Linked DNA regions of Azospirillum brasilense. The protein of the gene in region 2 interacts with the protein of the main gene of each other region in a pairwise test. Links are inferred from orthologs where the notes say so. Each region holds a gene or a part of one and is shown on either strand. Other genes may lie near its edges.

Region 1 (2,765 bases), on a different replicon or contig from region 2:
CAAGGCCGGCGCCGTGGAGTTCCGCGCCGAGAAGACCGGCATCGTGCATGCCGGCGTCGGCAAGGCCAGCTTCTCGGAAGAGGCCCTGGTGCAGAACATCCGCGCCTTCGTGGATGCCATCACCCGCGCCAAGCCGACCGGTGCCAAGGGTCAGTACCTGCTGAAGGTCTCGCTGTCCTCGACGATGGGCCCGGGCCTGAAGCTCGATCTGTCCACTCTGGCCGCCACGGCCTGAGTGATCTGAGTTTCGCCGCCGGCTCCTTCGGGAACCGGCGGCGATCGGGTGTCCCTGCGGGGATGCCCACCCTGTCCAAGACCGCTGGTGCCCGCGTCTCTCCGGAGGCAAGGGCTTAAACCTGCCAGAGCAGACAGGAGTTGAACCGTTAACCACGCGGGCTTGCCCGCGGTTCAGGAACGGCTCGAACTTCTGGGACAGGTTCGCCGGGGCTCCCCACCGAAAGGGAAGGGGTCCCTTGTAAACCTCTGTGCAAGGAGGCGATCCGTGGATCGTACACAAAAAGAAGCGACGATCGCGGACCTGCAGTCGAAGCTCCAGGAAACGGGCCTGGTGGTGGTCACCCACCATCTCGGCCTGACGGTGGCGGAAGTCACCGACCTGCGTGGCAAGATTCGGGCCGCGGGCGCGAGCTTCAAGGTGACGAAGAACCGGCTCGCCCGCCGCGCCCTTCAGGGCACGCAGTTTGAAGGTCTGGACGGTCTCTTCAAGGGACCGACCGCGATCGCCTACTCGAAGGATCCCGTCGCGGCCGCCAAGGTGGTGGCCGACTACGCGAAGACCAACGAGAAGCTGAAGATCGTCGGTGCCGCTCTCGGCGACCAGATCCTCGACGCGGAGGGAGTGAAGGCTCTCGCCACGCTCCCGTCGCTGGACGAACTGCGCGCCAAGCTCGTGGGCATGATCCAGACTCCGGCGACCCGTATCGCCGGCGTTCTCCAGGCTCCGGGCGGCCAGGTCGCCCGCGTGCTGGCGGCCTACGCGAAGAAGGACGAGGCGGCCTGAGCCGCACCCGTCTAGCTGTCTACCCATCCCAGAACATCGAGTTGTTGGAGCATTAAAATGGCTGATCTGCAGAAGCTGGTCGACGATCTCTCGGCCCTGACCGTCATCGAGGCCGCCGAGCTGTCGAAGCTGCTGGAAGAGAAGTGGGGCGTCTCCGCCGCCGCTCCGGTGGCCGTTGCCGCCGCCGGTCCGGCCGCCGCCGCCGCCCCGGTCGAAGAGCAGACCGAGTTCAACGTGATCCTCGCCGACGCCGGCGACAAGAAGATCAACGTGATCAAGGAAGTCCGCGCCATCACCGGCCTGGGCCTCAAGGAAGCCAAGGACCTGGTCGAAGGCGCCCCGAAGCCGGTCAAGGAGGCCGTGTCGAAGGACGAGGCCGCCAAGATCAAGAAGCAGCTTGAAGAGGCCGGCGCCAAGGTCGATATTAAGTAAGACCCGTCTTGCTGCGACGGATAAGACATATCCACGCCGGACGGCGGCCGGTCCCCGAGGGGGCCTGCCGCCGCACGGCGTTTTCTGCCTTCCACCGGACCGGGTTTCTCGGTCCGGCTCTTTCCGTCCCTGCATAAGGGGCGGGCCGCGCGATCATCGCCGCGTCGCGGCGAGCACCCTGGTTCGCGTGCTTCTGGTCGAGCGTACTCACGATTCTGACGTTTGGGGACATCCATGGCCAAATCCTTTACGGGTCGAAAGCGTGTTCGGAAGAGCTTCGGGCGCATCCCGGAAGTCACCCAGATGCCCAACCTCATCGAGGTGCAGCGCAGCTCCTACGACCACTTCCTGCAAATGGACGTCCCGCCGGAGAAGCGGGCCAACCTGGGTCTGCAGGAGGTGTTCCGGTCGGTGTTCCCGATCAAGGACTTCTCCGACCGCGCCGTCCTCGACTTCGTGAAGTACGAGCTTGAGCAGCCGAAGTATGACGTCGAGGAGTGCCAGCAGCGCGGCATGACCTTCGCCGCCCCGCTGAAGGTGACCCTGCGCCTCTCCGTCTTCGACGTGGAAGAGGACACGGGCCTGCGCTCGATCCGCGACATCAAGGAGCAGGACGTCTACATGGGCGACATGCCCCTGATGACGGCCAACGGCACCTTCATCATCAACGGCACCGAGCGCGTCATCGTCTCGCAGATGCACCGCAGCCCGGGTGTCTTCTTCGACCATGACAAGGGCAAGACCCATTCGTCGGGCAAGTATCTCTTCGCCGCCCGCGTGATCCCGTACCGCGGCTCCTGGCTGGACTTCGAGTTCGACGCCAAGGACCTCGTCTACGTGCGCATCGACCGCCGCCGCAAGCTGCCGGCCACCACGCTGCTGTTCGCTCTGGACGGCGCGGAGACCGAGGCGCTGCGCGCCGAGCGGAAGGCCCAGAAGAAGGACCTGCTGCCCTACGAGGCGCAGGGCATGGCGAAGGAAGAAATCCTCAATTTCTTCTACGACACCATCACCTACACCCGCGCGTCGGGCGGCTGGAAGACCCCCTTCAACGCCGACCGCATGAAGGGCGTGAAGGTCGCCTCCGACCTCGTGGACGCGGCCTCCGGCCAGGTCGTCGCCGAGGCCGGCACCAAGATGACGCCGCGCCTGATCAAGAAGCTGGTCGAGGGCGGCCTCGCCGAGCAGCTCGTCTCCACCGAGGAACTGACCGGCCGCTACCTCGCCGTCGACATCATCAACGAGCGGACCGGCGAAGTCCTGTTCGAAGCCGGTGACGAACTGTCGGCCAGCGACCTCGACAAGCTGGAGA
Region 2 (5,435 bases):
ACGGGCGTGGTGGCCGCGTCGGTCATCTCGATGGGCCTGATCTCGCTGCCGATCATGCTGCGCTACGGCTATGACCGGCGACTGGCGTCAGGCGTCATCGCGGCGTCGGGCACGCTGGCCCAGATCATCCCGCCGTCGCTGGTGCTGATCATCCTGGCCGACCAGCTCGGCCGCTCGGTCGGCGACATGTACGCCGGCGCCCTGGTCCCCGGCCTGGTGCTGACCGGCCTCTACGCCGGCTACATCCTGGTCGTCAGCATTGTCCGCCCCGAGTTCGCTCCGGCCCTGCCGCTGGAGGCCCGCTCCCTGCGCGGCTTCCAGCTCCTGTTCCGGGTGCTGACCTCGCTGGTGCCGCCGCTGGTCCTGATCTTCCTGGTGCTGGGCACCATCTTCCTCGGCATCGCGACGCCGACGGAAGGCGGCGCCATGGGTGCCGCGGGCGCCATGATCCTGGCACTCATGAAGCGGCAGCTCAGCTGGTCGCTGATGCGTCAGGCGATGGACACGACGGCGAAGCTGTCCTCCTTCGTCATCTTCATCCTGATCGGCTCGACGGTCTTCGGTCTGGTGTTCCGCGCCGTGAACGGCGACCTGTGGGTGGAGCATCTGCTGACCGGCCTGCCGGGCGGCGAACTGGGTTTCCTGATCGTCGTCAACATCATGGTCTTCCTGCTCGCCTTCTTCCTCGACTTCTTCGAGCTGGCCTTCATCATCGTGCCGCTGCTCGCCCCGGTCGCGGAGAAGCTGGGCATCGACCTGATCTGGTTCGGCGTCCTGCTGGGCGTCAACATGCAGACCTCCTTCATGCATCCGCCCTTCGGTTTCGCCCTGTTCTTCCTGCGAAGCGTCGCTCCACGGGAGGACTACAAGGACAAGATCACCGGGAAGATCATCAAAAAGATCACCACCGGCCAGATCTACTGGGGCGCCGTGCCGTTCGTCTGCATCCAGCTGATCATGGTGGCTCTGGTCATCATATTCCCGGAGATGGTCTTCAGCGGCCTGGACCGTGGTGAGCCGATCAACATCGACAACATCCAGATCGATATCCCGTCCTTCGATACCGGCGAGCCGCCGCCGCCCTTCGGCGCGCCGGAACAACCGGCCGAGGACCCCAACGCCGACCTCATGCGGCAGTTGCAGGGCAAGTAACCGGCCTTCCATTCCCTCCTCTCCCGCCCGACGGGGGAGGAGTCGGAACCGGGAATCTTGCTCGATCATCGGCAAACAAAAAAGCCCCGCTTCAGCGGGGCTTTTTCGTGACCAATGTTCCTTTACGATTTCTTCTTCAGCGCCGGAGTCGAGTAGACGAAGGTATCGAAGGTGTATTCAGCAACGCGGAACCACTGATATTCTTCGTCACGGAACTTTCGCCACTGCTCGTAGATCTTACGGAACTTCTCGTTCTTCGCGGCTTCCTCTTCGTAGACGTCGAAGGTCGCCTGATAGCAGGCCTGAAGGATCTCTCGTGGATAAGGCTTAAGCAGGGTGCCGGTGCCGACCAGACGCTTCACCGCGAGCATGTTCACCACGTCGTACTTGCCGAGCATGTCGGCGGTCGCGTCGGCGCAGGCCGCCTCCAGAATCGCTTGATAATGCTTGGGAAGCTGCTCCCACTGCGGCATGTTGACGAGGAAGGACACCTGCGGGCCGCCTTCCCACCAGCCGGGATAGTAATAATATTTGGCGACTTTGTTGAAGCCCAGCTTCTCGTCGTCGTAGGGGCCCACCCACTCCGCCGCGTCGATGGTGCCCTTCTCCAACGCCGGATAGATGTCGCCACCGGCGATCTGCTGTGGCACGACCCCCAGACGCTGCAGGATGGTGCCGGCGTAGCCGCCGATGCGGAACTTCAGCCCCTTCAGATCCTCCACCGTCTTCAACTCGTTGCGGAACCAGCCGCCCATCTGGGTACCGGTGTTGCCCGCCGCGAACTGGATGATGTTGTAGCCTTTGAAGAATTCCCGCATCAGCTCCATACCGCCGCCGTGGGTCATCCAGGCGTTCTGCTGGCGCGCGTTCAAGCCGAAGGGCATCGCCGCGTCAAAGGCGAAGGTCGGGTCCTTGCCGACGTAGTAGTAGGAGACGGTGTGGCCGCACTCCACGGTGCCGTCCTTCACGGCGTCCAGCACCTGAAGGCCGGGGACGATCTCACCGCTGGCGAAGGTGCGTATCTGGAACTTGCCCTCGGTCATCTCGGCAACGCGCTTGGCCACCCGCTCGGCCCCGCCGTAGATGGTGTCCAGGCTCTTGGGAAAGCTCGACGCGCAGCGCCACTTGATCTCGGGGTTGCTCTGCGCGATGGCGGGAGCGGCCAAAGTGCTGGCGGCGACACCGACACCGGCGCTGGTGATGAAGGTACGGCGTTTCATGGCGGTCTCCTTGGGTCCTCTCGTCCCGGCGTGGGCGCACACCGCCGTTCCGGCCCCCGGAAAGGGAGCGCGGCGTGCGAACCGAAAGGCTGTTGTTTTTGAGGAAGTTGTCTGGCAACGCCGGATCGACGTCACCGTGCGGGTCACGGACCGGGGCTGATGGAGACAGGCCCCTGTGTCGCCGCTGTACCTTCACACGGATCTGTGGTGACCATGCGCGTGCCTCCCTGTCGCCCGGTGTTCCTCCGGCCCCCGGCGCGCCCTTCGGGCACTCCTTCGGTCGGCGGCACCGAGTTCATTTTGATACAACGACTATGCCGGAATCGCGGGGCAGACTTCAAGCCCGAGCATGGCTCAGCCCTACCAATTCGGGAATTTTCCGTCGGAGATTCCGCCAAAAGTGAAACGGGGGGCCGAAAGCCCCCCGTTTGCGCGCAACGTTAGGTGTATGGGGCCGGGAAACGGCCGGCTTACGTGAAGCGGTTGACCTTGGGGAAGCCGTTGGGCGGCATCTTGCCCACGCCGGCGCGGTTGCCCAGCCAGCCGGTCAGGTTGGTGACGTTGAACTGCCGCTCGCCGTGCTTCCAGCTCAGCCCCTCGGCGACGGTGAAGACCTTCAGGTCGGACAGGCTGCCGTCCTTGTACTTCTGGAGCTGCACGCCCTTGCCGCGGGCCATCACCGGCACCTGCTCCAACGGGAAGACCACCATCAGGCGGTTGTTGCCGATGACGGCGACGTGGTCGCCCTCCGCTGGGATGCAGATCTTGGCGTCCTTGTTGTCGTCGGGGTTGAGAACCTGCTTGCCGGAGCGGGTGTGGGCGACGACCTCGTTCTCCTCGACCTGGAAGCCGCGCCCATCCTCCGACGCGACCAGCAGGCGGCGGTCGGGTTGGTGCTTGAACAGGGTGATGATGTCCGCCTCGTTGCCGAGATCGATCATCAGCCGCACCGGTTCACCGAAGCCGCGCCCGCGCGGCAGCTTGTCGGCGGACAGCGTGTAGAATTTGCCGTTGGTGCCGAAGACGAGGAGCTTGTCGGTGGTCTCGCAATGGACCCAGAAACCTTCCTTGTCGCCTTCCTTGTATTTGACGTCGAGACGTTCGGCGTCGGTCAGATGGCCGCGCACCGCGCGGATCCAGCCCTTCTGAGAGCACAGCACGGTCAGCGGCTCGCGCTCCACCATGGCATCGACGGGGATGTCGATGATTGCCGTCGCGGTGGCCACCTGCGTCCGGCGGTCCTCGCCGAAGCGCTTGCGCGTCTCCTCCGTCTCCTTGCCGATCCTCTCCCAGCGCAGAACCGTGTCGGAGAGAAGCTCCGTCAGCCCGGCCTTCTCGGCGCTCAGCGCGTCGTTCTCGCGCTGGATCTCCATCTCCTCCAGCTTGCGCAGGTTGCGCAGCCGCATGTTGAGGATGGCCTCGGCCTGCACCTCGGTCAGGGAGAAGGCACGCATCAGCTCCTGCTTCGGCTCGTCCTCCTCGCGGATGATGCGGATCACCTCGTCAAGGTTCAGATAGGCGATCAGATAGCCGCCCAGCACCTCCAGCCGGTGGTCGATCTTGGCCAGCCGGTGGCGGGACCGGCGCTCAAGAACCTCCATCCGATGGTCGAGGAAGGCGTCCAGCACCTCGAACAGGTTCATGACGCGCGGGGCATTGTCCTTGCCCAGCACGTTCATGTTCATGGCGAAGCGGATTTCCAGATCGGTCGTCTGGAACAGCGAGGCCATCAGGACCTCGGGGTCGACGTTGCGGCTCTTCGGCACCAGGACGAGACGCACGTCCTCCGCCGACTCGTCGCGGACGTCCTCCAGCAGCAGCAGCTTGCGGTTGGTCAGAAGCTCCGCGATCTTCTCGACCAGACGGGCCTTCTGCACCTGATACGGGACCTCGGTGACGACGACCTGCCAGGTGCCCTGCCCCAGCTTCTCCACCTCCCACTTGGCGCGCAGGCGGAAGGAGCCGCGCCCGGTCCGGTAGGCCTCCACCACGTTGGCGCGCGGCTCCACCAGAACGCCGCCGGTCGGGAAGTCGGGGCCGGAGATCAGGGTGACCAGATCCTCGATCGAAGGAGGGGGCGGCGCCTCCTTGCCGGCCAGAAGCGCCTTCTCGCGGCGCTGCCTGTACTTCACGATCAGCCGCAGGGCGGAGCAGAGCTGGGCGGCGTTGTGCGGCGGGATGTTGGTCGCCATGCCGACCGCGATGCCGCTGGAGCCATTGGCCAGCAGGTTGGGGAAGTTGGCGGGCAGGACCGCCGGCTCGTCCCCGTCGCCGTCGTAGGTCGGGCGGAAATCGACCGCGTCCTCGTCGATGCCTTCCAGAAGCGCCTTGGCGACATCGGTCAGGCGCGCCTCGGTGTACCGCATGGCCGCGGCGTTGTCGCCGTCGATGTTGCCGAAGTTCCCCTGCCCATCCACCAGCGGGTAGCGCACCGCAAAGTCCTGCGCCAAGCGGACCAGCGCGTCATAGACGGAGGTGTCGCCGTGCGGATGGAACTTGCCGATCACGTCGCCGACCACGCGGGCCGACTTCTTCGGCGGAGTCGAGGGGTCGAGCCGCAGCTGGCTCATGGCGTAGAGCAGACGCCGGTGCACCGGCTTCAGCCCATCGCGCACGTCGGGCAGCGACCGCGCCATGATGGTGGACAGCGCGTAGCTCAGATACCGCTCGCTCAGCGCGTCGCGGAGCGGCTTCTCCTGGATGTCGAGGACGGGGTCTTGGGCAGGGTCTCGGGACGTCATGGCGTGTGGATACCAAATCTAGCGGCCACGCGCCACAGCGTTCTCGTAACGTTCTCTTAATCGCAGCCTTGCGGGCGGCAGTGGGCCGTTGAGGAGATGGCGCTCCAGGAAATGACCGGTCAGGCGCAGTCCCTCCGCCACCGCCTGCGGCCCCCCGCCGCCCAGACCGATCAGGAATCCGGGCAGCGGCAGCAGCCGGTCGCGGTAGGGCTCCCCGGCCGACGCCGACACCGCGCGACCGGTGCGCGGGCTGACGTAGGCGAGATAGTCGTTCGCCCCCGTCACCGCGCAACGATCGAGATCCAGCCCGAATCCGAGCTCC

What was found. The genes of interacting proteins can lie anywhere in the genome.
Region 1: the proteins of parC (region 2) and rplL interact in binary tests that used the Escherichia coli proteins (3 or more experiments, as listed by UniProt). The link is inferred for Azospirillum brasilense from one-to-one orthologs.

The regions. Positions count from the first base shown.
Region 1 is NZ_CP012914.1:2,247,159-2,249,923, reverse strand. It holds rplL (50S ribosomal protein L7/L12), read left to right. Parts: upstream 1-1,078; coding sequence 1,079-1,453; downstream 1,454-2,765. Other genes in the region: rpoB (DNA-directed RNA polymerase subunit beta), read left to right, coding at 1,688-2,765; rplJ (50S ribosomal protein L10), read left to right, coding at 503-1,021; rplA (50S ribosomal protein L1), read left to right, coding at 1-235. UniProt on the Escherichia coli protein: The binding site for several of the GTPase factors involved in protein synthesis (IF-2, EF-Tu, EF-G and RF3). Is thus essential for accurate translation.
Region 2 is NZ_CP012915.1:1,310,005-1,315,439, forward strand. The notes cover bases 2,479-5,435. They hold parC (DNA topoisomerase IV subunit A), read right to left. Parts: upstream 5,114-5,435; coding sequence 2,843-5,113; downstream 2,479-2,842. Other genes in these bases: recO (DNA repair protein RecO), read right to left, coding at 5,132-5,435. Also shown: AMK58_RS19650 (TRAP transporter large permease), read left to right, coding at 1-1,152; AMK58_RS19655 (TRAP transporter substrate-binding protein), read right to left, coding at 1,275-2,372. UniProt on the Escherichia coli protein: Topoisomerase IV is essential for chromosome segregation; it is the principal protein responsible for decatenating newly replicated chromosomes. It relaxes supercoiled DNA.